Regions from separate parts of the Paenibacillus sp. FSL H3-0333 genome, predicted to be linked through region 1. Evidence: a T-box and tRNA genes for the amino acid it is inferred to sense, from the RefSeq annotation. Region 1 holds a T-box; the other regions hold tRNA genes.
What was found. A T-box is a leader RNA that pairs with one kind of tRNA and senses whether it is charged. The one in region 1 lies ahead of MHH78_RS19485 (alanine--tRNA ligase), so its partner is inferred to be a tRNA-Ala.
Positions count from the first base shown of each region.

Region 2: it encodes a tRNA-Ala, which carries the amino acid that the T-box ahead of MHH78_RS19485 (alanine--tRNA ligase) is inferred to sense. The anticodon was not compared.
Region 3: it encodes a tRNA-Ala, which carries the amino acid that the T-box ahead of MHH78_RS19485 (alanine--tRNA ligase) is inferred to sense. The anticodon was not compared.
Region 4: it encodes a tRNA-Ala, which carries the amino acid that the T-box ahead of MHH78_RS19485 (alanine--tRNA ligase) is inferred to sense. The anticodon was not compared.

Region 1 is NZ_JBBODG010000001.1:4,314,881-4,322,723, reverse strand. Features, by position in the region: gene MHH78_RS19510 (M23 family metallopeptidase) at 1-856, shown strand, start outside; gene lpdA (dihydrolipoyl dehydrogenase) at 1,029-2,405, opposite strand; gene tnpA (IS200/IS605 family transposase) at 2,660-3,061, shown strand; gene tnpB (IS200/IS605 family element RNA-guided endonuclease TnpB) at 3,068-4,141, shown strand; gene MHH78_RS19490 (TetR/AcrR family transcriptional regulator) at 4,290-4,871, shown strand; T-box leader at 4,925-5,168, shown strand; gene MHH78_RS19485 (alanine--tRNA ligase) at 5,238-7,091, shown strand; gene MHH78_RS19480 (MFS transporter) at 7,239-7,843, shown strand, end outside.
Region 2 is NZ_JBBODG010000001.1:5,856,658-5,864,500, reverse strand. Features, by position in the region: gene MHH78_RS25960 (manganese efflux pump) at 1-537, shown strand, start outside; gene coaE (dephospho-CoA kinase) at 547-1,143, shown strand; gene MHH78_RS25950 (lytic transglycosylase domain-containing protein) at 1,143-1,706, shown strand; gene MHH78_RS25945 (alpha/beta-type small acid-soluble spore protein) at 1,808-2,026, opposite strand; gene nrdR (transcriptional regulator NrdR) at 2,192-2,668, shown strand; tRNA gene MHH78_RS25935 (tRNA-Lys) at 2,866-2,938, opposite strand; tRNA gene MHH78_RS25930 (tRNA-Ala) at 2,945-3,019, opposite strand; gene MHH78_RS25925 (recombinase family protein) at 3,141-4,826, shown strand; gene MHH78_RS25920 (hypothetical protein) at 4,914-5,048, shown strand; gene MHH78_RS25915 (TetR/AcrR family transcriptional regulator) at 5,263-5,856, shown strand; gene MHH78_RS25910 (hypothetical protein) at 5,877-6,329, shown strand; gene MHH78_RS25905 (LysR family transcriptional regulator) at 6,312-7,208, opposite strand; gene MHH78_RS25900 (tautomerase family protein) at 7,319-7,705, shown strand; gene MHH78_RS25895 (carboxymuconolactone decarboxylase family protein) at 7,735-7,843, shown strand, end outside.
Region 3 is NZ_JBBODG010000001.1:423,143-430,985, forward strand. Features, by position in the region: tRNA gene MHH78_RS01810 (tRNA-Ser) at 1-16, opposite strand, end outside; rRNA gene MHH78_RS01815 (23S ribosomal RNA) at 98-3,025, opposite strand; tRNA gene MHH78_RS01820 (tRNA-Ala) at 3,230-3,305, opposite strand; tRNA gene MHH78_RS01825 (tRNA-Ile) at 3,402-3,478, opposite strand; rRNA gene rrf (5S ribosomal RNA) at 3,526-3,642, opposite strand; rRNA gene MHH78_RS01835 (16S ribosomal RNA) at 3,767-5,327, opposite strand; gene MHH78_RS01840 (pro-sigmaK processing inhibitor BofA family protein) at 5,633-5,899, opposite strand; gene MHH78_RS01845 (DUF2508 family protein) at 5,928-6,194, opposite strand; gene recR (recombination mediator RecR) at 6,397-6,996, opposite strand; gene MHH78_RS01855 (YbaB/EbfC family nucleoid-associated protein) at 7,033-7,344, opposite strand; gene dnaX (DNA polymerase III subunit gamma/tau) at 7,394-7,843, opposite strand, start outside.
Region 4 is NZ_JBBODG010000001.1:1,384,857-1,392,699, reverse strand. Features, by position in the region: tRNA gene MHH78_RS06270 (tRNA-Lys) at 1-40, opposite strand, end outside; tRNA gene MHH78_RS06265 (tRNA-Gln) at 46-119, opposite strand; tRNA gene MHH78_RS06260 (tRNA-Val) at 173-248, opposite strand; tRNA gene MHH78_RS06255 (tRNA-Glu) at 389-463, opposite strand; tRNA gene MHH78_RS06250 (tRNA-Thr) at 476-551, opposite strand; tRNA gene MHH78_RS06245 (tRNA-Asn) at 553-628, opposite strand; rRNA gene rrf (5S ribosomal RNA) at 638-754, opposite strand; rRNA gene MHH78_RS06235 (23S ribosomal RNA) at 832-3,757, opposite strand; tRNA gene MHH78_RS06230 (tRNA-Ala) at 3,912-3,987, opposite strand; tRNA gene MHH78_RS06225 (tRNA-Ile) at 4,016-4,092, opposite strand; rRNA gene rrf (5S ribosomal RNA) at 4,140-4,256, opposite strand; rRNA gene MHH78_RS06215 (16S ribosomal RNA) at 4,381-5,941, opposite strand; gene MHH78_RS06210 (hypothetical protein) at 6,289-6,519, opposite strand; gene MHH78_RS06205 (stage II sporulation protein M) at 6,756-7,367, opposite strand; gene pdaB (polysaccharide deacetylase family sporulation protein PdaB) at 7,501-7,843, shown strand, end outside.

The DNA.
Region 1 (7,843 bases):
ACCTGACAATTTCATGGATACCTTAATGAATGGATCGAAGGAGGATATCTACAAGCAGATGAGTCCGGAGCTACAGGGAATCATATCGCTGGACGAATTCAAGACGACTGCCGATAGCTTTATGGAAGGCGTTGCTTCATGGGAGAAGGTTGCGGAGTTTAAAATGAACCATCTGATTGAAAGCTCATGGAAGGATCAGACGGGGACCAAGGGGATTCAAGCCTCTTTTGCCGAAAATCACCAGATTGCGGGGCTGCTTATTCAGCCGCTTGAATCGCATGAAGAAACGGATAAGGCGCTGACCAAGACTGCATTCCAGTTTCCGCTGAAGGGCGAATGGTTTGTGTTCTGGGGAGGGAACGATGTGTTGTCCAACTATCATTATGCTCATGAAACCCAGCGTTACGCACTCGACATTATCCGCGTCCAGGATGCTTCCAGCTATGAAGGCAAGGGAACGGACAATGAGAATTATTATGCTTTTGGTGAACCGCTCTATGCAGCAGCAGATGGAAGGGTGGTTGAAGTCAAAAATGACATCCCGGACAACACGCCGGGCGTGATGAACGCTGAAGAACCGGCAGGCAATGTTGTGGTCATTGATCATGGAAATGGGGAGCACAGCATCACAGCACATCTCAAGCAAGGCAGTGTAGCCGTCAAAAAAGGAGATAACGTCCAGCAGGGAGATCTCATCGGACATCTTGGTAATTCAGGGAACTCCAGTGAAGCACACTTGCATTTTCAAGTATCGGACGGGCCCGATCTATTCACTTCCCGTTCGATTCAGATCCGCTGGGCCGATCAAAGTCAGAAGCTGACACGGGGGAATACTTTTCAGGGACTGCGCGAATAGAGAGTGTAAAAAGTGTTGAATTGCGGCTTGCTTTAGGTAATTCAGGCAAGGGGAACGAGGTGACGGTGCTCTCACATGAGGAGGCTGTACCCTATTTGACGGGAGCCATTCCGCTTATTAGAGGTACAACCTGAACCATAAGTAAACCTCCTGCATCAATAATTTTCGTTTGTTACAATCTGCGATGGGCTTGTTCTGCGGCCTCCATGATGATTTCGCCTAACGTTGGATGCGGATGAATGGTCATAGCCATATCTTCTACCGTTGCTCCCATCTCAATCGCAAGGGATAGCTCAGATATAAGAGTAGATGCTTCAGCGCCTACAATCTGTGCACCTAATACAAGACCAGACACAGCATGAGCAACGATTTTGACAAAGCCTTCGGTTTCTTTCAGAGCCAGCGCACGGCCATTAATAGAAAAAATAGATTTTCCAACGACAACAGGAATCGATTGTTGTTTACACGCCGTTTCGCTAAGACCAACGCTCGCAATCTCCGGGTGAGAGAACACAACCAGCGGAAGAGCTTTGTAGTCGATGACAGAGGGTTTACCCGCGATCGCTTCTGCTGCAATTTTTGCTTCATATGAAGCTTTATGAGCCAAGGCAGGGCCTTGAACAATATCTCCAATGGCATAGATATGCGGGATAGATGTTCTGCACTGCTTGTCAATCTCGATCAAGCCTTGTGGAGTAGGGGACAGACCTATATTTTCAAGACCCAAGGTTCCATCTGTGTTCGGTTTCCTGCCCACCGTAATTAACGCATATTCAGCTTGAACAACATGGTGTTGATCCTGACGCATATAATGTAGATTGATGTGACTCGTATATTGGTCTGTTCCTGTAACCTTAGCTTCCGTTAAGATGGTTATCCCGTCCTTCTTCAGTTGACGAACGACAGGTGCGACAAGCTCTGCTTCAAATCCGGGTAAAATCTGTTCACCGCCCTCAAGCATCGTAACTGTGGTTCCAAATCTCGCAAACATCTGACCCAGTTCCACACCAATATAACCGCCGCCAACTACAACAAGGCTCTTAGGAATACCGGCCAGCGATAATGCCTCAGTGGATGAAAGAATCCGTCCGCCGAAAGGAAGAGCGCTGATTTCAATCGGACGGGAACCGGTTGCCAGAATGAGATGTTTGAAGCCTATTCGGCGCTCATTCTGTTCAGCGTGATGAATTTCAACGGTATTCGCATCTATCAAGCTGGCTTCTCCTTCGATAACTGTCACACCTGCTGTTTTAAGTAAAAACCGAACTCCTCCAGACTGCTTATCCACCACAGCTTGCTTAAACAACTGAGCCTCCTGAAAAGAAGAAGCTTCGTCAACAGTATAACAGTGTCTACGCAAATGAATACGCTCCGCTTCAGCAATCAGCGCTTTGGAAGGAATACAGCCTACATGCGTACATACCCCTCCGATCTGGTGGCGCTCCACAATGAATGTTTTCATACCCAATTGTGATGAACGTAATGCGGCTACATAACCGCCAGGCCCCGATCCAATGACCAGGGTATCTACAGCTTCTAATGAGTTCATGATGAGTACCTCCAAATTAAAATATGATGATCGTAATATATTATAGTCATCATATTTTAAAAGAGTCAACACTTCATAATAAATTGACATCAAATAATATGATAATTATAATATTTTAACCCTCAGTTGACAGAATTCTCCCATCTTCTTTAAGTGGGGGATGAATGGAAACGGTCTAATCTACATGGATTATAACCGCCTAAGATGCTATAATAAATGTATTCAGTCGTATCTTGGAAAGGTCAGTGAAATTAATGAAATTAGACTCGAATAACCATTCAGTGTTCTCCCTTCACTTCCACCTTATTCTAGTAATCAAGTATCGTAGGAAAGTAATTACAGATCCAATATCCGAACGTCTGAAAGAGATATTTGCATACATTCAGCCTACTTACAATGTGACTTTGCAGGAATGGAATCATGACAGGGATCACGTTCACATCCTAATGAAAACTCATCCTAATACCGACATTTCTAAATTTCTCAACGCTTATAAGAGTGCATCATCTAGGCTGATCAAGAAGGAGTTTCCTACCCTTCGAAAATCACTTTGGAAAGAGGCTTTTTGGTCACGCTCCTATTGCTTGCTTACAACGGGTGGAGCGCCAATAGACGTCATTCAAAAATACATCGAAAACCAAGGTGTGAAAGGGTGATCGCCATTGCTGAAAGCCTACAAATACCGTATCTATCCAAGCCATGGGCAACAACACTACTTCGCTAAAGTGTTCGGATGCGTTCGCTTCATCTACAACAGAATGCTTGCAGATAAAATTGAACATTACAAGCAAACGGAAACGATACTCAAGAATACACCCGCACAATACAAAAAGGAATTCGACTGGCTGAAAGAAGTCGATAGCCTTGCCTTAGCGAATACACAACTGAATTTAGACAAGGCTTATAAGAATTTTTTTCGGGATAAGAAAACGGGATTTCCTAAATTCAAGAGCAAGAAGACGAATAATCATAGCTTCACAACGAATAACCAAAATGGAACAGTGGCTATAGAGGATGGATATCTCAAGATTCCAAAGCTAAAAACTAGCATCAAAATCAAGCTGCACCGCCCATTCGTGGGGCTGATCAAATCATGCACGATTTCAAAAACACCAACGGGAAAGTATTATGCTTCCGTATTGGTTGAAACGGATATCGTCCAGTTGCCCAAAATGCATACGAAGATTGGCGTTGATCTTGGGCTGAAAGACTTTGCTATGACTTCAAATGGCGAAATCATATCCAATCCTAAATACTTGCGTACGTCTGAAAAGCGATTAGCGAAGCTGCAAAAGGATGTATCGCGGAAGAAGAAGGGAAGCCATAACCGTCATAAGGCTAGGCTGAAAGTTGCCAAGCTACATGAAAAAATAGCAAATCAGCGTAAAGACTTCTTGCATAAAACGTCTACCAAAATGATAAACGAAAACCAAGTCATCGTGATGGAAGACTTACGTGTAAAGAATATGATGCAGAATCACAAACTTGCAAAAGCGATTAGCGAGGTATCTTGGAGTAAGTTCCGTTCGATGCTTGAATATAAGGCTCAATGGTATGGCAGAGAACTTATTATTGCCCCTAAGCACTATGCAAGCAGTCAGCTTTGCTCCTGTTGCGGTTATAAGAACGCAGAGGTGAAGAATCTCGCCTTGCGAGAGTGGACTTGTCCAGAATGTAACGTGCATCATGATCGCGATGTAAACGCTGCTCAAAACCTACTGAAACTAGCAATGTGATATTGCAATGATTGGGCTAGGGACTAGCCTTTGAGCTTGGGTAAACTTGGAGCAGTAGCTTCATTGACCAAGAAGCCGCCACCTCTTAGGTGGATGGTAGTTCACAAACATTCATAAATACAGACTTATACAAAAGGGAGAGAGCAGGATGCCTTATCCGAAAGGACACAAGCTCAAAGTTCGAAGCCATATTATTACCAGCGCAGCCAAAGCATTTCGCACCCACGGCGTGCGGAATATTAGTCTTCCACATATTATGAAAGGTGCTGGACTGACGCACGGAGGATTTTACTCCCATTTTGCAAATAAAGATCAGCTTGTGATGGAGACCTGTCATTTCGCAATTAGTGACACCATCGACACACTTCAGAGAATTGCAGACCAAAATAAAGATGAAGATCAGACGTCGATTGAGGCCGTCATTGATTTTTACTTAAGCCCTCTGCATCGGGATCAGATGGAAGCCGGTTGTATCTTACCTGCTTTATCAGGAGAGGTTGCCCAGCTACCGGAAAATATTAGGCAAGCGTACACACAAGAGCTGCAACGTTTCATCGCGTTTATTACAAATATGGCTGGGATCGATCCCTCTAATGGTTATGCGTTGGTGAGCAGTATGGTGGGTACTGTGGCACTGGCAAGGGCAGTTAGTGATGAGAAGTTCAGTGATGCTTTATTACAGGCAGGTCGTGTGCAGATCAAACAAATGGTAAGCGCCGGCTCCAGGTAACTTTTTATTTGACGAAGCAAGCTGATTGTGCTAGCATAGCTTTAACTTAAAACGAAAAGGCTATGATGAGAAATAGTAACTATTAAGGATCTCACAGAGAGAAGATGGTTGGTGCGAATCTTCATTGATCTAATAGTGAAGCAGTCTCGGAGCTGTGGACCGAACAGAGGAATCTTAGTAGGCTTCAACGGAGTTCCACCGTTATTCAGGAAACAGTATCGGAGCAATCCCGTACTGATAGAGCGCAGAGCAATCTGAAGTTAGGTGGTAACACGGACATAATCGTTCGCCCTAAGTTGACAAGAAACATGTCAGCTTAGGGCTTTTTTGTTTTAAGCATAATTAATATTTGATGGAGGGTTTAGAATGACACCAGATGAGTTGAGACAATCCTATGTTGATTTTATGAAAAGAATAGGGGCTAGCCAAGTGCCTTCTTCTAGCTTGTTACCGGAAAATGATCCTTCAACGTTGTTTACAGGAAGTGGAATGCAGCCGATGGTTCCCTATTTATTGGGGGAAAAGCATCCGATCGGCAATGAGATTGCTAATATTCAGAAGTGCTTAAGGACAGTGGATATTGAGGAAGTAGGAGATACGTCGCATCTGACATTTTTCGAAATGATAGGCCGGTGGGAGTTCAAGGCAAATGAACAACACTATAAGCAAAAGCAAATCGACGCTATTTGGCATTGGCAGATCATGGAATTAGGAATGGATCCGGGCAGGCTGTATATCAGTGCTTTCGCAGGAAGTGATGAACTGAACATACCGAAAGATACGGAAGCCATTGGGCTCTGGTCAGCAAAATTCAAATCCGTTGGGATAGAACCCATCATTGAAGATGATCCCTGGCAATACGGGGCATCTAGAGGCGGGAAAATATTTTTATACGATGAAAAAGAAAACTGGTGGAGCCGGGCCGGAAGTCCTCTCCATATGCCGGTTGGTGAACCGGGTGGACCCGATAGTGAAATGTTTTATGATCTTGACCCAAGCGGTGATCCACTGGATCATCCTGCTTCTGAAAGCGACAGATTCCTGGAAATTGGGAACAACGTATTTATGTGTTACACAAAAGGAGAGACAGGATTCGTAAAAATGCAAAATCCCAATCTGGATTATGGAGGCGGATTAGAAAGGGTGGCTACAGCCCTTAACGGGGACAAGGATATTTATAATACGGCTTTCTTCCTTAATCCCAAGAACAAGTTGATGGAGCTAAGCGGGAAGTCCTATGCTGACGATCTAAAGTCCTTTAGAATCATACTGGATCATGTGAGAGCGGCTACGTTTCTCATTAATGACGGTGCAGAGCCAGCAAATAGTGATGCAGGGTATATAACAAGAAGGCTATTAAGAAGGGCAATTCGTGCAGGTAAAAAAATAGGGATACAAGGAAGCTTTGTGGGTCAGTTGTCTGAAGTTTATATCGATGAAGCAACAGCTTATGAAGATTTGATCCGCAATAAAAAGAAAGTAATCGAAATCGTAAATAAGGAAGAAAGTCTTTTCTATAGAACGTTACAGCAAGGAGAAGTTGAAATCCAAAAACATCTAAAGAATAAGGGGAACGTTACGGGTGCAGATGCCTTTTATTTTTACGAAACCTATGGGTTTCCTTTGGAGTTGACGGAAGAGTTTCTAATGGAAAGTGGATATAGCATGGAGGACAAGGCGTCTTATACAGAGGCGGCAAAGAAACATATTGAAATGAGCAGAACTGCTTCTGCAGGTAAATTTAAAGGTGGCTTAGCTGAACATTCCGCAGAAACAACCGCGCTGCACACGGTATCTCATTTGCTACTTGCGGGGTTAAGGGAAGTTCTAGGTGATCATGTTCACCAACAAGGAAGTAATATTACTTCTGAACGATTACGGTTTGACTTCAACCATGATGAAAAACTTACCCTCGAGCAAATAGCTAAGGTGGAGAAGTATGTGAATGATGCAATTTCATCCAGAGCAGTTACCTCTATTTCAGAGCTGCCTAAACTTGAAGCCAAAGAAAGTAATGTGGAAGGAAACTTTTGGGATAAATATCCGGAAATCGTTAAGGTGTATACCATCCAAGATCACGAAGGGAAAGTATGGAGCCGGGAAGTATGTGGAGGTCCTCATGTAGAAGATACCACAAACTTAGGAACGTTCCGTATTACAAAAGAACAATCTTCTGCTGCTGGAGTCAGAAGGATTAAAGGAGGACTTTTTAAACATTAGACTTTACAAAGTGAACTGGCTAATATATATTTAGATCATAAATAAGGCTAAATTTTCCATAAAAAATCTATTATGGAGGTGTAGGAGACAAACAACAATCAGATTGGAATTTTTGATAGGCAGCACAGAGCGTTAACGATTGGTATTATGCTGGTTCTAACCACCGTAGCTTTCGAGGGGCTGGCTATTACGACAATTGCTGCGACAATGGCACAAAGCTTGCAGGGTATTCATTTATACGGTTGGATTTTCAGCGCATTTTTGTTATCCCAGCTTATTGGAACCTTGGTTATAGGGCAACTGGTTGACAAGCGCGGCGTTTTCATCTCCTTGCTCGTGTCGTTTAGTATTTTTGTGCTGGGAACCGTGGTTGCGGCTGTTTCCTTGGATATGCACATGCTTATTGCAGGAAGAGCCCTTCAAGGCTTTGGAGCGGGAGCTCTGATCACATGCATTTACACCTGTGTGACGTTGCATTATTCGGATGCTTTGCGTACTCAGATTTTAGCAGCATTCTCCATGGCATTTGTTCTGCCTTCCTTAATAGGACCTTACCTGGCAGGCCTAATTGCCTCCTATATGTCATGGCGATTTGTTTTCTGGATTGTTTTACCCCTGATAGGCTTGGCATTGAGCCTCACATTCCGCTCTTTCCGTGAACTGCAACTTCGGCAGGCGCTGACGGGTCCGGCGCAAAAAGCACACTCGAAGACTCTTCACGCGATCGTGCTTGCCATTGGAACGGGGCTATT
Region 2 (7,843 bases), 1.5 Mb from region 1:
GTCTCCCCGAATGCCGCTTCCAGTGTCGGAGCGGTTATTCTCGTCTTAATGGGCTGCTGGTCCCTGTTCCAGATGCTGACACAGAAGGAGAAGGAGCAGGAAGAGCCTGCGTCGGCAGCCGATAAGGGCAATTCCGGGCAGGAGACCAGGCAGGAGACGGCTGCTGCCGCACAACTTGCTGAGACAGAGCTGAAGCCGGCCGTATTCTCGCTGGAGCTTCGCCATCTGGGCGTGGTTATACAGATTCTCCGCACACCATCTTCTGCGGATATGGATGCCTCGGGGAGCATCTCCTCCATGGAAGCCATGATTCTGGGGATCGCGTTGTCGCTGGATGCCTTCGGTGCCGGCCTCGGTGCGGCACTACTCGGATTCAGCCCGTGGTCCACCTCGCTGATGATCGCTGTATTCAGCGGGACCTTTCTGCTGATGGGGATGAAGACAGGACTGAGATTATCAGGCAGCTACTGGATGAAGCATGCCGCTGCGCTGCCCGCGATATTATTAATTGTAATGGGTATAATGAAGTTATTATGAGGTGAGTACATGATTATAGGCTTAACCGGAGGCATCGCTTCGGGAAAAAGCACCGTGTCTGCACTGTTTGTCCGCAAGGGAGCTGCGCTGGTGGATGCCGATGTCATCGCCAGAGAGGTGATGCTCCCCGGGCACCCGGTGCTGGCGGCGGCGGTGGAGGCTTTTGGAGACCGCATTCTGCTGCCTGACGGTTCGCTGGACCGGGCAGGTCTTGGCGAGATTGTCTTCCGGGACCCGGAGGCGCTCCAGACTTTGAATAACCTGACCCATCCGGCAATACGCAGGGAGATCAAGGACAGAATGTATGCGCTTGAACAGGAGAATCCGCAACGGCTGGTCATTGTGGACATTCCGCTGCTCTACGAATCAGAGCTGGATTCCTTGTTTGATCAGATTATTGTGGTCTATGTTCCGAGGAGGGTGCAGTTAGCCCGCCTCATGGAGCGCAGCGGAATGAAGCTGGAACAGGCTGAGGACCGGTTGAGGTCCCAGATGGATATTGAACTCAAGCGCAGGAAAGCGAATTATGTGATTGACAACAGTGGTGATCCTGAGTCTGCCGAGCTTCAGGTTGCCCGTCTGTGGGACAGGCTGGGCCTGATATGATGAAGTGGCTGCGCAAAAAAAGAGTCCTGCTGCTGCTGTTCATCGGCTTCACCGCGATTCTGTTTCTCGGCTCCAACTGGATGTCATGGTTTTATCCCATTTATTATAAAGCAGAGATCCGCCAGCACAGCCAGACGTATGAGATGGACCCGTTCCTGGTGGCGTCCATCATCCGTGTGGAGACCAATTATAAGACCGGCCGCGAATCCAAAAAAGGCGCACTGGGGCTCATGCAGCTCATGCCGGATACCGCCAAGTGGGCGCTCGAAAAGGCCAAGCTCCCCGACGTGTCGCTGGAGCGGCTGAAGCAAGAGCCCTCCTCCAATATTGAACTGGGCACCTGGTATTTGTCTACGCTGTCCAAGCAGTTCGACGGCAACCGTATAGCGGTCATAGCCGCCTATAATGCCGGGCCTGGTAAGGTGCAGAGCTGGTTGGATGAAGGGCAATGGGACGGAACAGAAGCCTCTGTGAAGGACATTCCGTTCGGTGAGACGCGTCACTACGTGCAGCGTGTAATTTATTATTATGATCAATACACCGAGCTCTACAGTGAGTTCTAGGGTGCTTGTTACTTCTGCTGCTGTTATGTAAAAAGAAGCATCAAACGGCCGGAGGCCGTTCGATACTTCTTAGGCAAGCTTATGTTGCGCTTAGCAGGTTATTATTTGTACTGACCTGCCAATTGCTGTTCAGCCAGGGTTACAAGACGTTTAGTGATGTAACCACCGATCGAACCGTTTTCGTAAGAAGTTTTATTGCCTTGGTATCCGTCTGGGGAGAGGGTGATACCTAGTTCCTGGGCAACTTCATATTTCAGTTGTTCCAAGGCACCGCGTGAGTTTGGAGCTACCAGGTTATTGGAGTTGTTATTTTGGCTCATTGCTGTTCACCTCCTATCGGTTGGTAACTGTATTATGTGCCGGACATGTCAGATTCATAACAACAAATAAACGGTGTTTTCTGGAAATTAAATGATGCCCGCATAGCCCTTGTGTATCAAGGGGCGGGGCCTGACCATTCTAATGATGAGGAAGTGAAGAAGCTTATGAAATGTCCTTACTGCGACCACACCAACACCAAAGTCTTGGACTCGCGCCCGGCCAATGAGAATAAGTCCATCCGCCGCAGGCGGGAATGCGAGCTGTGCAGCCGCCGTTTCACCACCTTCGAGATGATTGAAGAGACCCCCCTGATTGTGATCAAAAAAGGCGGCAGCCGTGAAGAGTTCAGCCGTGACAAAATCCTCCGTGGCCTGATCCGTGCCTGCGAGAAGCGTCCGGTCCCTGTAGAGCGTCTGGAGGTCATCGTATCTGAGGTGGAGAAAAGCCTGCGCGGCATCGCCCTCGCCGAGATCGAGAGCCGCCAGATCGGCGAGCTGGTCATGGAGCAGCTCTACCCTGTCGACGAGGTAGCCTACGTCCGCTTCGCGTCCGTGTACCGCCAGTTCAAGGACATTAACATGTTCATGAAGGAACTGAAGGGACTGCTGTCCAAGAACACGGAGGAGCTGGACGGGCTGTAGGTGGAGGGAGTAATAGTTCTTATAGGGGAGCGAGGCTAGCTCTGCGGTCTACGGGACAGCTACACAAATATACAAGGTGCTTATTGGTGAATGAGCCGATGGGCGCCTTTTTGAGTAGCTTTATTGAATGAATAGGACGGATGGGGGCTATAATTTGAACAAAAAAAAGACCCTCATCAGGGTCTTTCATAATGTGATGGACTCTCAGGGGCTCGAACCCTGGACAAATAGATTAAGAGTCTACTGCTCTACCAACTGAGCTAAGAGTCCATGGAATGGTGGAGAATAGGGGATTCGAACCCCTGACCTCTTCGCTGCCAGCGAAGCGTTCTCCCACTGAACTAATTCCCCATTCGTTTTTCTCACAAGAAATAATATATCATAAATATAATTCTCAGTCAACATTATTTACAAAAAGAATAATTAGGTTTAATATATGGTAGTATATACGACTGATTGGAGGTCTTTCGATATGGGGATTAAAAAGCGGGTCGCAGCATTTTATAGAGTATCAACTAAGGGTCAACTTGAAGGTAATGATATTCCTTTGCAACGTAGGGCTTGTCAGGAATTCATTAATAGTAAGGGTTGGGTGTTGGTAAAGGAGTATACAGAGAAAGGCGTTTCTGGATATAAGACAGCGATTGAGGACAGAGATGAAATTCAACGTGCTAAATATGATGCAGAAAATAGCCACTTTGATGTATTGCTTTGTTTTATGTTCGACAGATTAGGAAGAAGGACATATGAAACTCCGCTATTATTAGAATGGTTCAACTCAAAAGGAATTGAAGTTTGGTCAGTAAAAGAAGGTCAACAAGAATTCACAGAGGAAGGACACGACGTTACAAACTTCCTAAGATTTTGGCAATCAAATAACGAATCCCAAAAAACTTCGATACGCGTTGATGAAAAACATACACAAATGGCTGAAGATGGTGCTTTTAGAGGTGGCACTGCTCCATTCGGGTACAGATTAACACCTTCAGGAATTAAAAATAAGAAAGGAAAAGAGCTGATGAAGCTGCAGATCAATGAAGAACAGGCAGCTGTTGTCAGACAGATGTTCAATATGGTGATAAAAGAGGGTTTTGGAAGTAATCGAATCGCTAAGTTTCTTAATGAAAATACAATCCCCACTGCTACCGGAGGTAAATGGAACACTGCTGCTGTGAACTTTATTCTAAGAAATCCTGTGTACAAAGGCTATCCGGCCTATGGAAAACGTAAATCGGTTGAAGGAATTTTTGAGACTAAAGGCAGAGCGGAATGGACGATGCCCGAAAAACAACAACTTCAATTGGTAATTATCGATGAAGATGACTTTGATAATATCCAATTATTAAGAAGTTCTAGGTCGAAAGAGCAAGTTAAAGACCATAGTCGGGAACGAATTAACACCTCGGTAGGCCCCCTTCTCCTAGTCGGATTTATAAAATGTGGTTATTGTGGCTCCCCTTTGACTACAACATATAATGCCAAAAAATACACCCTTGCTGATGGTACGATTCAAATGTGGAAACGAGCGGTTTATCGATGTTCTGGTAAAGCGTTAAGGAAGGTTGATTGCAAGGGGCAGACTATTTATGCACAAAATAAAATTGAAGATAGTGTAGCTGTTGTTATCAATAATTATCTCGCATCTGTGAAAAAGATAGACTACATAGAATTTGCCAGAGATTACGACCTAGTGGAGTATGAGGATATTAAAGAAACCCTTGATAAAAAAAACCAAGAGTTGGCAAGCGAATATGATGAATTGAACACACTAAAAAAAGAAGTGACAAAAAGTATTTTGGGAAAGAGTGCCTTCAAGCCTGAACTATTAAATGAAATGATTGAGGAAAAAGAAAAGGAACTGCAAAAACTTGATCAGGAAGTCAGATTGCTTGAGGAGCAGCTCCAGACGAAAAAGCTAGAATTAAGTGAAATTAAAGAATTGTCTGAAAATATTAGGGAGTGGATTCCAAAATATAAAGAAGCTAGCCATGACAGAAAGAAAGTTATGTTGAGATGGCTCATTGAAAGGATAACTGTATTCAAAGATCAGATTGAAATTGAATTTAAGCTGGATATTACAAAATTCTTATCGAGTGCCGGGAATGGCAATATAACTGAACTGCAGAAAAGAACGCATCGCTGGCATTCAAGAGGCTAACGTCCTAATCCTGATTCTTAAGTGGCCTCCCTTAATTGAATGATAACTTAGCTGCTCCTCTTATTCGATTATGGCGATGAGTGGAGAATGATTGTTCAATATCTGGGAGAGACAGAAGTGAAGCCGGGACAGAAGCTGCCTATGATTAAGGAGATCGAGGGAGAGGCACCGGATCAATATAGCGGTTTTGATGATGAAGACGAAGAGGATGAAGAGGTGTAACTGGATATAAGATCCAGATCGGACAGGTATTAAAATTACGGGGGCGGGAGCCGGAGAAATGATGGAGGAATTACTCCACGTTATCCGGAACATTCCGAGCCTTTTTTTATTTACACACTAATTTACAAACCGATGGTCGGTATGTATAATCAATAGTAATCATATTCTAATTTAATCTAATCTAAACTATGCAAGGCAGAAGAGGAGAATAGCGATGAAGAACGCAGACCGGCGGGAGCAGACGATCCGGCAGCTGCTGGAGGGGACCAAGGAGCTGCTGCGGGACAAGAGCTGTCATGCCATTACCTTGAAGGATATTATGGAGCAGTCGCAATTATCTAAGGGGGCGATATTTCATTATGTGAAGAGCAAGGATGAGATTTTTGCCTGGGTCCTGGAGGAGCGGCTTGACGCTGTGAATGATCGTTTTGAGGAGGAAGTAAGAGGCAGCATTGATAAAAGCTTCGACGGGCCGATGCATGCCATCGCCAGAAGTCTTGCCGGATTGGAAGACAGCCATGAAGCGACCAACAAGGTGCTCCTATATCTGCTGGGCAAGGAGAATGAACCGGCGGTAGCAGAGGTGCTTGAGCATTTTCATGAGCGGTCGGTGTCAGTCTCCAGACAGTGGATTATCACGGGGCAAAAGTACGGGGTGATCAAAGACAGCGTTAATCCTGATGAGACGGCGGAACTGTTCGTCCTGCTGTCGCTGGGTCTGCGGGTACGCACCTCCATGCGCGCCTCTTCCGAGTCCCTGTCAGCGAAAGAGGTAGCCGGCTTTATGGCGGGTATCCTGAAAAATTAAAGTTGAGGGAGGAAGATGCAATGGTTCCTTTTATAGCGCTTATCGTATCCTTTTTACTGTTCCGGATGGTTGGTCTGCTGGGTTTGACTTATTGGGATGACTGGCAGACATCTCTTCAATGGGCCGTATCCATTATGCTGCTATTGGGTGCTTCTGCCCACTGGGGACGACGGCGCTCCGATTTGGTAAGAATGGTGCCGCCTGCTTTTCCGCAGAAAGAATGGATCGTGACGGTTACCGGGATTCTGGAAATGGCCGGAGCTATAGGTATCCTGCTGCCCGCTTTCTCAGCAACTGTTTCTGTATGCCTGATCTTGCTTCTTATTGCCATGCTCCCCGCCAATATCTATGCAGCACGCAGTAATATGACAATCGGGGGCAAGCCTGTGCCGAAATTACCGGTCCGCATAGGGATTCAGCTCGTTTTTATCACTGCAGTGCTGCTCGCATCCCCGTTACTCTACCTGCCTTAATCGTGGACAGGACTCCAGCTCCTCTTTTACAAATTGCATTAAAAGCTTCTTGGATGAGGAATGATACTCAACATTGCGTGATTGCAGCAGGCCAACGGGAATGGAGGCGTTCTTCAGCTCAATATGAAGTCTTACGACATTCGGAGGTAATGGCGTAGATTCGAGGACGGCTCCGATAGAAGGGATTTGCCGGACGAAGCCCGCAATGGCGGAGATTTGACTTACGGTATGCAGAAAGGGAGTTTCGGTGTACCGGGAGAAATGCTTCGCTAATTGGGAATGATATAGACAGGTAGCTCCCCCGGCAATGATTGGATAACCAAGCAATTCCTCGAAAGTGATCTCATCTTTTGCGGCCAAAGGGTGGTTGTTCCCTGCGATAAAAGATATCCGCTCCTGATACAAGGGTTCGAAGTGATACGAAGATAGGTCAACAGGCTCTCCACAGATGGCAAAATCCAATTGATTCTGAAGCAGTGCATGCGAGAGCGAAGCGGTGTTACCGATCACAAAATGGCAGGATACATTAGGCTTATGCTCCATGAAGCGAAGAAGCGACTTTGGCAGTACATGCTCCGTCAACGATTCCAGCCCACCGATACTAATCGTACCGATCTCTTCTTTTTGCAGAGCTTTTGCCTGGTCCGCAACATAGTTCCAATGTCGGATCAGACTGTCGATCTCAGCGGCAAATATTCGCCCCGAAGCTGTAAGCTCAGAATCCCAGCCCCGTTTGAACAGCTTGATGCCCAGTTCCTTCTCCAGACGTTGAACCTGATTGGTGATTGTGGATTGTGCGTAGTTTAGTTTGGCGGCTGCTTTAGAGAAGTTTCCTTCTTGCAGGATGGTTTGAAATGTAGTTAGTTCTTTTAGGTCCATTAGCAGATATCTCCATCTTATAATTTGAATTTACGTATTATTTAATTCAATTATACAGAATAAGAGGCGGGGAGTACAATGAAGTTACACCAGTAAAGGAGTGAAATGACATGCCTTTTGTCAGAGTCAGTTACTTGGAGAACAAATACGATGACCAACAGCTGCCTATCATTAGCCGCGAAATTATGAGTGCTCTAAGGGAATATTTTAACGTGCCGCAAGATGATTTCTTTCAAGTCTACCATGCCCATAAAGCAAGCGAATTTTATTACAGTCCGAATTATTTAAACATAGAGCGAACGGATGGGCTGCTCTATATTCAGATTACGCTCAAATCCGGGAGAAGCAAGGAGCAGAAAAGGGGCTTTTACAGCAAGCTGGCCGAGACGTTGTCGAGTACACTGGACATCAGGAAAGAAGACGTCTTCGTCGTACTGGTCGATACAGAATTCGAGGACTGGACGTTTGGCAATGGCATCGCACAGATGATTGAATGAATGTTCATATAAGGAAGAGAGGTATTGGAATGAAGCATCGGAGAATTGCATCGAATGTTCTTGAAGCATTTGGAGATATTGCTCCTTCGTTCGCCCGCTATTCGGAGGAGGTGCTCTTCGGGGAGGTATGGAGAAGGG
Region 3 (7,843 bases), 3.9 Mb from region 1:
ACTTGGGTATCTCTCCAAATTAATGGTAGCCATGTAAATCCGCACAGGAAATTGATTCCTGAAAACTGAATCCGAAACGAATCTGCGTGTTAAAAGTTTGGATAAGCCCTCGACCGATTAGTATTGGTCAGCTCCATGCATTGCTGCACTTCCACCTCCAACCTATCTACCTCGTCGTCTTCAAGGGGTCTTACATGTTGGGAAATCTCATCTTGAGGGGGGCTTCACGCTTAGATGCTTTCAGCGCTTATCCCGTCCGTACGTAGCTACTCAGCCATGCTCCTGGCGGAACAACTGATGCACCAGCGGTACGTCCATCCCGGTCCTCTCGTACTAAGGACAGCTCCTCTCAAATTTCCTGCGCCCACGACAGATAGGGACCGAACTGTCTCACGACGTTCTGAACCCAGCTCGCGTACCGCTTTAATGGGCGAACAGCCCAACCCTTGGGACCTACTTCAGCCCCAGGATGCGATGAGCCGACATCGAGGTGCCAAACCTCCCCGTCGATGTGGACTCTTGGGGGAGATAAGCCTGTTATCCCCAGGGTAGCTTTTATCCGTTGAGCGATGGCCCTTCCATGCGGTACCACCGGATCACTAAGTCCGACTTTCGTCCCTGCTCGACTTGTAGGTCTCGCAGTCAAGCTCCCTTATGCCTTTGCACTCTGCGAATGATTTCCAACCATTCTGAGGGAACCTTTGAACGCCTCCGTTACTCTTTAGGAGGCGACCGCCCCAGTCAAACTGCCCGCCTGACACGGTCCCCGTACCCGCTAAGGGCACTAGGTTAGAACCTAGATACGATCAGGGTGGTATCCCAACGGCGCCTCCAGCGAAGCTTGCGCTCCGCTCTCACCGGCTCCCACCTATCCTGTACAGATCGTACCCAAATTCAATATCAAGCTGCAGTAAAGCTCCATGGGGTCTTTCCGTCTTGTCGCGGGTAACCTGCATCTTCACAGGTATTAAAATTTCACCGGATCTCTCGTTGAGACAGCGCCCAAGTCGTTACGCCATTCGTGCGGGTCAGAATTTACCTGACAAGGAATTTCGCTACCTTAGGACCGTTATAGTTACGGCCGCCGTTTACTGGGGCTTCGGTTCACAGCTTCGGACTAAGTCCTAACCGCTCCCCTTAACCTTCCAGCACCGGGCAGGCGTCAGCCCGTATACTTCGCCTTACGGCTTCGCACAGACCTGTGTTTTTGCTAAACAGTCGCTTGGGCCTTTTCACTGCGGCCCCCTCGGGCTATTCACCCTACCGAGGCACCCCTTCTCCCGAAGTTACGGGGTCATTTTGCCGAGTTCCTTAACGAGAGTTCTTCCGCGCGCCTTAGAATTCTCTTCTCGCCTACCTGTGTCGGTTTGCGGTACGGGCACCTTCTCCTGACTAGAGGCTTTTCTTGGCAGTGTGAGATCATGACCTTCGCTACTATAATTTTCGCTCCCCATCACAGCCCAGCCTTAATGATGTGCGGATTTGCCTACACACCAGCCTCACTGCTTAGACGGACATCCATCAGTCCGCGTCACTACCCTCCTGCGTCACCCCATCGCTCATAGCGGATTACGGTGGTACAGTAATTTCAAACTGTTGTCCTTCGACTACGCCTGTCGGCCTCGCCTTAGGTCCCGACTTACCCTGAGCGGACGAGCCTTCCTCAGGAAACCTTGGGCTTTCGGCGGATCAGATTCTCACTGATCTTTTCGTTACTCATACCGGCATTCTCACTTGTATACTCTCCAGCGCTCCTTACGGTACACCTTCAACGTATATACAACGCTCCCCTACCCCAGATGCAAAGCATCTAGCCATAGCTTCGGTGGTGTGTTTAGCCCCGTTACATTTTCGGCGCAGAGTCACTCGACCAGTGAGCTATTACGCACTCTTTCAATGGTGGCTGCTTCTAAGCCAACATCCTGGTTGTCTGTGCAACTCCACATCCTTTCCCACTTAACACACACTTGGGGACCTTAGCTGATGGTCTGGGCTGTTTCCCTTTTGACAATGGATCTTAGCACTCACTGTCTGACTCCCGGCAAGAAGTAAATGGCATTCGGAGTTTGACTGAGCTTGGTAACCCTTGCGGGCCCCGCACCCAATCAGTGCTCTACCTCCACCACTCCATTCACCGAGGCTAGCCCTAAAGCTATTTCGGGGAGAACCAGCTATCTCCGAGTTCGATTGGAATTTCTCCGCTACCCCCACCTCATCCCCGCATTTTTCAACATGCGTGGGTTCGGGCCTCCAGTGCGTGTTACCGCACCTTCACCCTGGACAGGGGTAGATCACACGGTTTCGGGTCTACGTCCACATACTCAGTCGCCCTATTCAGACTCGCTTTCGCTGCGGCTCCGGCTTCTCACCTTAACCTTGCATGTTAAACGTAACTCGCCGGTTCATTCTACAAAAGGCACGCCATCACCCATAAAGAGGGCTCTGACTTTTTGTAAGCACACGGTTTCAGGTTCTATTTCACTCCCCTTCCGGGGTGCTTTTCACCTTTCCCTCACGGTACTGTTTCACTATCGGTCGCCAGGTAGTATTTAGCCTTAGCAGATGGTCCTGCTGGATTCATACGGGGTTTCACGTGCCCCGCACTACTCGGGATCCGTCTCGGAGAGAACACAGTTTGGGCTACAGGGCTTTTACCTCTATCGCGGGCCTTTCCAGACCTCTTCGCCTACCATATTCCTTTGTAACTCCATGTGAGACGTCCCACAACCCCAAGAGGCAAGCCCCTTGGTTTAGGCTGTTCCGCGTTCGCTCGCCGCTACTGACGGAATCACTATTGTTTTCTCTTCCTCAGGGTACTTAGATGTTTCAGTTCCCCTGGTCTGCCTCTGCGTATCCTATGTATTCAGATACGAGTAACTGCGAATTACCACAGCTGGGTTTCCCCATTCGGACACCCCCGGATCAAAGCTTGCTTACAGCTCCCCGAGGCAGTTTCGTTGTTCGCCACGTCCTTCGTCGGCTCCTGGCGCCTAGGCATCCTCCGTGTGCTCTTAGTAGCTTAACCAATGCGTTTTCCGTTAGGAAAATCGCTTAGCATCGCCATTAATTCAAAACTTGTTTACACAAGTTCAGCTTAAAGGAATGTTCTAAAACGCAAATTCGTTTCGGTATCCAGTTTTCAAGGATCAAGTTGCTGTTATTATGAAACAAACACGACTGTGATGTTCGGAATAACAGACGATGTGCATATACTGTTGTAAAGAAGTTTTGGTGGAGCCAAGCGGGATCGAACCGCTGACCTCCTGCTTGCAAGGCAGGCGCTCTCCCAGCTGAGCTATGGCCCCATATAATCACCCCAAAAAGCGAGATGTAGCTTCGAGGTTAATTCCGATTACTTTTCGGGGACCCCGGTACTTGCTATTCAATTTCAGATTGTTATATGGTGGGCCTTGGTGGACTCGAACCACCGACCTCACCCTTATCAGAGGTGCGCTCTAACCAACTGAGCTAAAAGCCCATATAACAAAACTTACAGTAGTGAAGCAATCAATGAATTGATTGTTCGCTTGGCGGCGTCCTACTCTCCCAGGACCCTTCGGTCCAAGTACCATCGGCGCTGGAGGGCTTAACGGTCGTGTTCGGGATGGGTACGTGTGGAACCCCTCCGCTATCGCCACCAAACGCATACGAAAGAGACTTGCTCTTTCAAAACTGAACACGAGTGAGTGTCCGAACCCGAAGGTTCTATTGTGGAAGCTAAGCTTCCGATTTGAATGTCTTCATTGCAGAAGACGATTCTCCATAGAAAGGAGGTGATCCAGCCGCACCTTCCGATACGGCTACCTTGTTACGACTTCACCCCAATCATCTACCCCACCTTCGGCGGCTGGCTCCCTTGCGGGTTACCCCACCGACTTCGGGTGTTGTAAACTCTCGTGGTGTGACGGGCGGTGTGTACAAGACCCGGGAACGTATTCACCGCGGCATGCTGATCCGCGATTACTAGCAATTCCGACTTCATGCAGGCGAGTTGCAGCCTGCAATCCGAACTGAGACCGGCTTTGCTGGGATTGGCTCCACCTCGCGGCTTCGCTTCCCGTTGTACCGGCCATTGTAGTACGTGTGTAGCCCAGGTCATAAGGGGCATGATGATTTGACGTCATCCCCACCTTCCTCCGGTTTGTCACCGGCAGTCACTCTAGAGTGCCCAGCTCAACCTGCTGGCAACTAAAGTCAAGGGTTGCGCTCGTTGCGGGACTTAACCCAACATCTCACGACACGAGCTGACGACAACCATGCACCACCTGTCTCAACTTTCCCCGAAGGGCACCTGATGCATCTCTGCTTCGTTAGTTGGATGTCAAGACCTGGTAAGGTTCTTCGCGTTGCTTCGAATTAAACCACATACTCCACTGCTTGTGCGGGTCCCCGTCAATTCCTTTGAGTTTCAGTCTTGCGACCGTACTCCCCAGGCGGAGTGCTTACTGTGTTAACTTCGGCACCAAGGGTATCGAAACCCCTAACACCTAGCACTCATCGTTTACGGCGTGGACTACCAGGGTATCTAATCCTGTTTGCTCCCCACGCTTTCGCGCCTCAGCGTCAGTTACAGCCCAGAAAGTCGCCTTCGCCACTGGTGTTCCTCCACATATCTACGCATTTCACCGCTACACGTGGAATTCCACTTTCCTCTTCTGTACTCAAGTCACCCAGTTTCCAGTGCGACCTCAGGTTGAGCCCAAGGTTTAAACACCAGACTTAAATAACCGCCTGCGCGCGCTTTACGCCCAATAATTCCGGACAACGCTTGCCCCCTACGTATTACCGCGGCTGCTGGCACGTAGTTAGCCGGGGCTTTCTTCTCAGGTACCGTCACTCCGGTAGCAGTTACTCTACCGGACGTTCTTCCCTGGCAACAGAGCTTTACGATCCGAAAACCTTCATCACTCACGCGGCATTGCTCCGTCAGGCTTGCGCCCATTGCGGAAGATTCCCTACTGCTGCCTCCCGTAGGAGTCTGGGCCGTGTCTCAGTCCCAGTGTGGCCGTTCACCCTCTCAGGTCGGCTACGCATCGTCGCCTTGGTGGGCCGTTACCCCACCAACTAGCTAATGCGCCGCAGGCCCATCCCCAAGCAGCAGATTGCTCCGCCTTTCATTCTTCTCTCAGGAGAAAAAAGAAATTATCCGGTATTAGCTACCGTTTCCGGTAGTTATCCCAGGCTTGAGGGCAGGTTGCCTACGTGTTACTCACCCGTCCGCCGCTAAGTTTGAAAGCAAGCAAGCTTCCTTTCAAACTCCGCTCGACTTGCATGTATTAGGCATGCCGCCAGCGTTCGTCCTGAGCCAGGATCAAACTCTCCAAATTGGTATTTAGAAAGAGCGATTGCTCATTTTGAAACATCTGACGAGAATTGTTATATTCTCTAATTTGGATCTCACCGAAGTGATTTCCCACTCACTCGTTGTTCAGTTTTCAAAGATCAATATCTCATCTTTTGTCGTTGATGTTTGTCTCAGCAGCGACCTTTATAATATATCACAGCACCCTTGTTTTAGTCAAGCGTTTTTTTAATTTCTTTTTTCGCTTTAGCTTCCAGCAAGTGATCCGAAGATCTCCTGTCCAAAGGGCCGAGACTTAATGTATCATGAATCAGGAGCCTTCGTCAACCTCTAAAACAAAGTTAATTTTAATCCCAATAACAACGCCACTCCCGGCAGCCCAAGAATGGTTACAGCACCTATGGTTGTAGGGTTAAGCGGAATGTGCAGATCGCTTACAACTCCTGAGAAATTAACGATATAAATCCCGAGCGCCGCCAATATAAGATGGGTTCCAAATACACTCAACCAAGCCCAGCCCAGTCTTTTCCTGAATACAATCAGGACCAGCAGCGCTGCAGATATAATCAGCACACCCATTGCAACAGTTCTTAGCATTGTTCTCCTCCTCGCTGACTCAGTCTGTTCATACTTGCAGCTGGCTCCGGTTAAGCCCCAGCCGCTTGGCATCCTTAAGGTGTATCTGATATTTACGCTCAGCCGCCTCCAGGATATAGATTGCATAGTCAATCTGATCCTGGCCCAGAGCCTCATCAAACATCAGGTAAGCCCGCTCCCATTCAGACTGCGCTTTACGTACCTCCTGGTATACTGTCCCCCATTCCTCTTCCGTCTGCACTGCCTTTTCCTTATCCGTATTCCCGCTCAGCCACTTGGTACTCCACCAACCCATTGCAATCCCTCCTAAGATATATGAATAACTGCAGATGCAACCGGTGATTCACACCCGTTAATCTCATACATATCGGAATAGGGACAAACTTAGAACCGGGAGAAGGGGCTTAGTAGAACTTTTAGCAGAATATCAGCGGCTCTCCGGGAAATAAAAAAGGAGCCCGAGGGCTCCCTACACTTATAATACAACTGCAAAGCACTCAGAACAGCTCACGACGGCCTTCCAGCGCCTTCGACAGGGTTACCTCGTCTGCATACTCAAGATCGCCGCCTACAGGCAAGCCATGGGCTATCCTGGTGATCTTGATCTCAAAGGGACGGACAAGACGCGAGATATACATGGCGGTGGCTTCCCCTTCAATGTTGGGGTTGGTAGCCATAATCAGCTCCTTCACCCGCTCATCGCTGAGTCTGGTCAGCAGCTCCTTCAGCCTGATATCATCCGGCCCTATGCCTTCCATCGGCGAGATTGCACCCTGGAGCACATGATAATAGCCGTCAAATTCCTTGGTGCGTTCGATAGCCACCAGATCCTTCGAGTCCTGAACCACACAGATTACCGAAGCATCGCGGGTTTTGTCCTGGCAGATCCGGCACGGGTCGGTATCCGTTATGTTGCAGCAGACCGAGCAATAATGAAGATTACGTTTGACGCTGACTAGGGCTTTGGCGAAATCAATCACCTCGTCCTCCTTCATGTTCAGTACATGAAAGGCCAGCCGGGCAGCTGTCTTCGGGCCAATCCCGGGCAAACGTGTAAAAGCTTCTATTAGCTTGGCTAGCGGTTCTGGATAATACAAAGTATCGGTTCTCCTTTGGCAGGGAGTGGAGTAAGCCTAGAACAAGCCAGGAATCTTCATTCCGCCTGTGAATTTACCCATATCGTTGTTCGCCAACTCTTCTGCCTGGGTAAGAGCATCATTAACAGCAGTGATCACCAGATCCTGCAGCATTTCGATATCCTCCGGATCTACAACCTCCGGTTTGATCTGAATGGACAGCAATTTCTTGTGTCCGTTCACCTGAACGGTAACCACGCCGCCGCCGGAAGAACCTTCAATCGTCTTACTGCCCAGCTCTTCCTGGGCTTTGAGCATCTGCTCCTGCATTTTTTTAACCTGCTTCATCATTTGGTTCATATTATTCATAGATCATCTCTCCTTTGGGATGCGCATCTTCGCGCTGATAGCTGAATCCTTATTCTTTTATGACAACAAGGTCTTCTCCAAAGAGCTGGATCGCCTCATCAATCCATGGTTCGGACTTGCCTTCGCCGCTCTCGTGCTCATGCTCCAGACGCAGCTCCTCTGTTCCGGCCGAAGCCGCGGATTTCGTCGCAGCTTCATTCCAGTCACGCATCATCATAGTTACCAGCCGGAATGGCTTACCCAGCTTGGCGTTCATTACGTTCTCGATGACCTGCCGGTTCGCAGGCTTCTCGGTAGTATCCCGGTGAATGGTATTCTTAAAAGCAACCAGCACGGCATCTTCCATCACCGCCACCGGCTCACCGTCCACAAACCACGCATGTACCGTGACCTTCTCTTCCTTCACACCCTGAAGAACAAGACTCCACTGCTTATAGACCGCGCTAAAATCAGGACTGTCCTTACCCGCAATAAACTTATCCAGCTGCGGGGGAAGCTT
Region 4 (7,843 bases), 2.9 Mb from region 1:
GATTAAAAGTCAGGTGCTCTACCAACTGAGCTAATGGCTCATATTTGGCAGGGGATATAGGATTCGAACCTATGATGACGGAGTCAGAGTCCGTTGCCTTACCACTTGGCGAATCCCCTACAATAGATACCTATATAATGCCCACAATCTCCCTCAAATATCAAGAACATTATGGTGGAGGCTGAGGGGTTCGAACCCCCGACCCTCTGCTTGTAAGGCAGATGCTCTCCCAGCTGAGCTAAGCCTCCATATGTATGGTGACTAATAAGGGTACTAGTTAAAAATGGTGACCCGTATGGGATACTCTTCACTCCATTACGAGATTGCGAAGTATTCCTTACGATGCCTATGCTTCAACGAACCCAGGGAATTCTCATCCCATAAAAAATGGTGACCCGTATGGGATTCGAACCCATGTTACCTCCGTGAAAGGGAGGTGTCTTAACCCCTTGACCAACGGGCCTTAAAAAATTTGTGGAGCTCTCAACCGGATTCGAACCGGTGACCTCTTCCTTACCATGGAAGCACTCTACCTGCTGAGCTATGAGAGCATGGCTCCCCGAACAGGACTCGAACCTGTGACAACTCGATTAACAGTCGAGTGCTCTACCAACTGAGCTATCAGGGAATATTGTCCGCTTGGCAACGTCCTACTCTCCCAGGACCCTTCGGTCCAAGTACCATCGGCGCTGGAGGGCTTAACGGTCGTGTTCGGGATGGGTACGTGTGGAACCCCTCCGCTATCGCCACCAAACGGGCATTTACAGCGTAAATGCTTCAGGAATTTGATTCCTGAAAACTGAATCCGAAACGAATCTGCGTGTTAAAAGTTTGGATAAGCCCTCGACCGATTAGTATTGGTCAGCTCCATGCATTGCTGCACTTCCACCTCCAACCTATCTACCTCGTCGTCTTCAAGGGGTCTTACATGTTGGGAAATCTCATCTTGAGGGGGGCTTCACGCTTAGATGCTTTCAGCGCTTATCCCGTCCGTACGTAGCTACTCAGCCATGCTCCTGGCGGAACAACTGATGCACCAGCGGTACGTCCATCCCGGTCCTCTCGTACTAAGGACAGCTCCTCTCAAATTTCCTGCGCCCACGACAGATAGGGACCGAACTGTCTCACGACGTTCTGAACCCAGCTCGCGTACCGCTTTAATGGGCGAACAGCCCAACCCTTGGGACCTACTTCAGCCCCAGGATGCGATGAGCCGACATCGAGGTGCCAAACCTCCCCGTCGATGTGGACTCTTGGGGGAGATAAGCCTGTTATCCCCAGGGTAGCTTTTATCCGTTGAGCGATGGCCCTTCCATGCGGTACCACCGGATCACTAAGTCCGACTTTCGTCCCTGCTCGACTTGTAGGTCTCGCAGTCAAGCTCCCTTATGCCTTTGCACTCTGCGAATGATTTCCAACCATTCTGAGGGAACCTTTGAACGCCTCCGTTACTCTTTAGGAGGCGACCGCCCCAGTCAAACTGCCCGCCTGACACGGTCCCCGTACCCGATGAGGGCACTAGGTTAGAACCTAGATACGATCAGGGTGGTATCCCAACGGCGCCTCCGCAGAAGCTTGCGCTCCTGCCTCCACGGCTCCCACCTATCCTGTACAGATCGTACCCAAATTCAATATCAAGCTGCAGTAAAGCTCCATGGGGTCTTTCCGTCTTGTCGCGGGTAACCTGCATCTTCACAGGTATTAAAATTTCACCGGATCTCTCGTTGAGACAGCGCCCAAGTCGTTACGCCATTCGTGCGGGTCAGAATTTACCTGACAAGGAATTTCGCTACCTTAGGACCGTTATAGTTACGGCCGCCGTTTACTGGGGCTTCGGTTCACAGCTTCGGATTGCTCCTAACCGCTCCCCTTAACCTTCCAGCACCGGGCAGGCGTCAGCCCGTATACTTCGCCTTACGGCTTCGCACAGACCTGTGTTTTTGCTAAACAGTCGCTTGGGCCTTTTCACTGCGGCCCCCTCGGGCTATTCACCCTACCGAGGCACCCCTTCTCCCGAAGTTACGGGGTCATTTTGCCGAGTTCCTTAACGAGAGTTCTTCCGCGCGCCTTAGAATTCTCTTCTCGCCTACCTGTGTCGGTTTGCGGTACGGGCACCTTCTCCTGACTAGAGGCTTTTCTTGGCAGTGTGAGATCATGACCTTCGCTACTATAATTTTCGCTCCCCATCACAGCCCAGCCTTACGATGTGCGGATTTGCCTACACACCAGCCTCACTGCTTAGACGGACATCCATCAGTCCGCGTCACTACCCTCCTGCGTCACCCCATCGCTCATAGCGGATTACGGTGGTACAGTAATTTCAAACTGTTGTCCTTCGACTACGCCTGTCGGCCTCGCCTTAGGTCCCGACTTACCCTGAGCGGACGAGCCTTCCTCAGGAAACCTTGGGCTTTCGGCGGATCAGATTCTCACTGATCTTTTCGTTACTCATACCGGCATTCTCACTTGTATACTCTCCAGCGCTCCTTACGGTACACCTTCAACGTATATACAACGCTCCCCTACCCCAGATGCAAAGCATCTAGCCATAGCTTCGGTGGTGTGTTTAGCCCCGTTACATTTTCGGCGCAGAGTCACTCGACCAGTGAGCTATTACGCACTCTTTCAATGGTGGCTGCTTCTAAGCCAACATCCTGGTTGTCTGTGCAACTCCACATCCTTTCCCACTTAACACACACTTGGGGACCTTAGCTGATGGTCTGGGCTGTTTCCCTTTTGACAATGGATCTTAGCACTCACTGTCTGACTCCCGGCAAGAAGTAAATGGCATTCGGAGTTTGACTGAGCTTGGTAACCCTTGCGGGCCCCGCACCCAATCAGTGCTCTACCTCCACCACTCCATTCACCGAGGCTAGCCCTAAAGCTATTTCGGGGAGAACCAGCTATCTCCGAGTTCGATTGGAATTTCTCCGCTACCCCCACCTCATCCCCGCATTTTTCAACATGCGTGGGTTCGGGCCTCCAGTGCGTGTTACCGCACCTTCACCCTGGACAGGGGTAGATCACACGGTTTCGGGTCTACGTCCACATACTCAGTCGCCCTATTCAGACTCGCTTTCGCTGCGGCTCCGGCTTCTCACCTTAACCTTGCATGTTAAACGTAACTCGCCGGTTCATTCTACAAAAGGCACGCCATCACCCATAGAAAGGGCTCTGACTTTTTGTAAGCACACGGTTTCAGGTTCTATTTCACTCCCCTTCCGGGGTGCTTTTCACCTTTCCCTCACGGTACTGTTTCACTATCGGTCGCCAGGTAGTATTTAGCCTTAGCAGATGGTCCTGCTGGATTCATACGGGGTTTCACGTGCCCCGCACTACTCGGGATCCGTCTCGGAGAGAACACAGTTTGGGCTACAGGGCTTTTACCTCTATCGCGGGCCTTTCCAGACCTCTTCGCCTACCATATTCCTTTGTAACTCCATGTGAGACGTCCCACAACCCCAAGAGGCAAGCCCCTTGGTTTAGGCTGTTCCGCGTTCGCTCGCCGCTACTGACGGAATCACTATTGTTTTCTCTTCCTCAGGGTACTTAGATGTTTCAGTTCCCCTGGTCTGCCTCTGCGTATCCTATGTATTCAGATACGAGTAACTGCGAATTACCACAGCTGGGTTTCCCCATTCGGACACCCCCGGATCAAAGCTTGCTTACAGCTCCCCGAGGCAGTTTCGTTGTTCGCCACGTCCTTCGTCGGCTCCTGGCGCCTAGGCATCCTCCGTGTGCTCTTAGTAGCTTAACCAATGTGTTTTCCCTAAGGAAAATCGCTAGTATCGCCATTAATATGAAACTTGTTTACACAAGTTCAGCTTAAAGGAATGTTCTAAAACGCAAATTCGTTTCGGTATCCAGTTTTCAAGGATCAAGTTGTTGCATATACTGTTGTAAAGAATAATTGGTGGAGCCAAGCGGGATCGAACCGCTGACCTCCTGCTTGCAAGGCAGGCGCTCTCCCAGCTGAGCTATGGCCCCAAAGTAAGTATTCAATTGAAGTGTTATATGGTGGGCCTTGGTGGACTCGAACCACCGACCTCACCCTTATCAGAGGTGCGCTCTAACCAACTGAGCTAAAAGCCCATATAACAAAACTTGCAGTAGTGAAGCAATCAATGAATTGATTGTTCGCTTGGCGGCGTCCTACTCTCCCAGGACCCTTCGGTCCAAGTACCATCGGCGCTGGAGGGCTTAACGGTCGTGTTCGGGATGGGTACGTGTGGAACCCCTCCGCTATCGCCACCAAACGCATACGAAAGAGACTTGCTCTTTCAAAACTGAACACGAGTGAGTGTCCGAACCCGAAGGTTCTATTGTGGAAGCAAAGCTTCCGATTTGAATGTCTTCATTGCAGAAGACGATTCTCCATAGAAAGGAGGTGATCCAGCCGCACCTTCCGATACGGCTACCTTGTTACGACTTCACCCCAATCATCTACCCCACCTTCGGCGGCTGGCTCCCTTGCGGGTTACCCCACCGACTTCGGGTGTTGTAAACTCTCGTGGTGTGACGGGCGGTGTGTACAAGACCCGGGAACGTATTCACCGCGGCATGCTGATCCGCGATTACTAGCAATTCCGACTTCATGCAGGCGAGTTGCAGCCTGCAATCCGAACTGAGACCGGCTTTGCTGGGATTGGCTCCACCTCGCGGCTTCGCTTCCCGTTGTACCGGCCATTGTAGTACGTGTGTAGCCCAGGTCATAAGGGGCATGATGATTTGACGTCATCCCCACCTTCCTCCGGTTTGTCACCGGCAGTCACTCTAGAGTGCCCAGCTCAACCTGCTGGCAACTAAAGTCAAGGGTTGCGCTCGTTGCGGGACTTAACCCAACATCTCACGACACGAGCTGACGACAACCATGCACCACCTGTCTCAACTTTCCCCGAAGGGCACCTGATGCATCTCTGCTTCGTTAGTTGGATGTCAAGACCTGGTAAGGTTCTTCGCGTTGCTTCGAATTAAACCACATACTCCACTGCTTGTGCGGGTCCCCGTCAATTCCTTTGAGTTTCAGTCTTGCGACCGTACTCCCCAGGCGGAGTGCTTACTGTGTTAACTTCGGCACCAAGGGTATCGAAACCCCTAACACCTAGCACTCATCGTTTACGGCGTGGACTACCAGGGTATCTAATCCTGTTTGCTCCCCACGCTTTCGCGCCTCAGCGTCAGTTACAGCCCAGAAAGTCGCCTTCGCCACTGGTGTTCCTCCACATATCTACGCATTTCACCGCTACACGTGGAATTCCACTTTCCTCTTCTGTACTCAAGTCACCCAGTTTCCAGTGCGACCTCAGGTTGAGCCCAAGGTTTAAACACCAGACTTAAATAACCGCCTGCGCGCGCTTTACGCCCAATAATTCCGGACAACGCTTGCCCCCTACGTATTACCGCGGCTGCTGGCACGTAGTTAGCCGGGGCTTTCTTCTCAGGTACCGTCACTCCGGTAGCAGTTACTCTACCGGACGTTCTTCCCTGGCAACAGAGCTTTACGATCCGAAAACCTTCATCACTCACGCGGCATTGCTCCGTCAGGCTTGCGCCCATTGCGGAAGATTCCCTACTGCTGCCTCCCGTAGGAGTCTGGGCCGTGTCTCAGTCCCAGTGTGGCCGTTCACCCTCTCAGGTCGGCTACGCATCGTCGCCTTGGTGGGCCGTTACCCCACCAACTAGCTAATGCGCCGCAGGCCCATCCCCAAGCAGCAGATTGCTCCGCCTTTCATTCTTCTCTCAGGAGAAAAAAGAAATTATCCGGTATTAGCTACCGTTTCCGGTAGTTATCCCAGGCTTGAGGGCAGGTTGCCTACGTGTTACTCACCCGTCCGCCGCTAAGTTTGAAAGGAAGCAAGCTTCCTTTCAAACTCCGCTCGACTTGCATGTATTAGGCATGCCGCCAGCGTTCGTCCTGAGCCAGGATCAAACTCTCCAAATTGGTATTTAGAAAGAGCGATTGCTCATTTTGAAACATCTGACGAGAATTTACATTCTCATTTTTGGATCTCACCGAAGTGATTTCCCACTCACTCGTTGTTCAGTTTTCAAAGATCAATGTCTCATTTTAGCTCTTCACCGCATCTCAGCGGCGACCTTCATAATATATCATAGTGTTTCGTTGTTTGGCAAGCTTTTTTTTGAAAAAGTTATTTTTCATTATTTCTTGCCTGCGTCTTCTCTTTAAACATTCAAAAGGAGCGCGAGATATAATGTATCATGTCGGCTCCCTTTTCGTCAAGCTATTCCATTCATTTTATTTATTCCGGTTATCAGCCCGCTCCAATACTAGTGCTTGAACTGAGAAGAACGTCCACCCCACGCATACTTAGACAGCTCTTTCTGTGGAGCAAATCGTGCATACATACGGAAAACTGTTTTATATCGATTGGCAATCGCATGCCTAATGTTCTGATCTAAACGCTGGTCACTCATATCCAGCAGCATCTCATCCAGCTCTTTACGCAAAACATAGTCCAGCTCCTTGCATTCCTTCTCATTGAATAACATCCCTAACATATGCTTGGCCTCCTTCATGAAATTCATAGTTATCCAAAATCATCAAACGCCATTTCATCTCAATCAAAAAGCCATTTGATGTGGGAAGCTCTATTGAAGTGCTTACACTAAATTAACCGGAGTATTGAACCTATAACCAATATCATAAGAAAATTCCATTTTAGGACTCCCTATATTCAACCTGGCAGGAGATCCAAATGTTCCGGCTTTACTGTTATGCACAATTCCCCAGAATTTTATGATAAAAGCCAAAATGTAATTGTGCTCTCGATGATTGCTGCAACAAATAACAAAATCACAATCCAGACTGAAGCGGTGAAGGTCTGCCGCATAAAGGCCTGCCAGTTCACTGGCTCTTCCCCGCTCCGCTTCATCGCTCCAAAGAGTGCAGAGAGCACCTTACTGCCGAACTTTAGCCCAAAGGCGCAGGCAATGATGATAGCCGGAATCTCAATGATGCCATGCGGCAGCAGTCCTTTTACAATCAGCGTGAACAGATCCTGTCCCTGTATCGCGGACAAATGAATCAGATAGCCGATAACCGCACCGTTGATGAGCAGGAAGAATGCCGGCAAGAGGCCGAATAAGGCGCCCAGATAAATGATGACTACGCTTTTGATACTATTGTTCAGAAAAATGAATACAAAAAAGCTCCACTGCGGATTGGACGACTCTCTAAGGTTCCCGCTAATCTTACTGATCCCCTTCAATTGCTCATTCAGCAGCTGCTGAAGACTACCTGTGCCGAGCCAGCCCAAGATTCCCCCCGCTATGAACAGGATTGTGGCCATTAGGAGCGCGGTGCGAATTGTCCTTAGATCCTTGATAAATGTATTAAAAGATAACATGCGTACCTCCTGATTTGGATTCTGCCGAATTGCATTTCGTATGGATTGATTCATATCTGAGGTCATAAGCGCCCTGTACGAGCATACATTTAGAACAAACAAGCATTTCGCATGGGAGAGGAGCGCTGACATTATGAATTCTTTTTATGTATTTAGCGGCAAAAAGATCAAACGGTTCCTGTACATTTTTGCTGCTGCGCTTCTTACCGCCGGCGTTGTCTATGTGGAGAGGGGCAATATCACCGTATTCTCTGAAGCTGCCCCTTCTGCCATTTACAGTGTGCCGACGGAAAAGAAGCTGATCGCCTTGACCTTCGATATCAGCTGGGGAGAGAAACGGCCTGAGCCGATTCTGAAGGTGCTGGAAGACAAGAAGGTGGATAAAGCGACATTCTTCCTATCCTCACCTTGGAGCAAAACCCATCCTGAAATCGTAACAAGCATCAAAGACGCCGGGTTCGAGATTGGCAGCCACG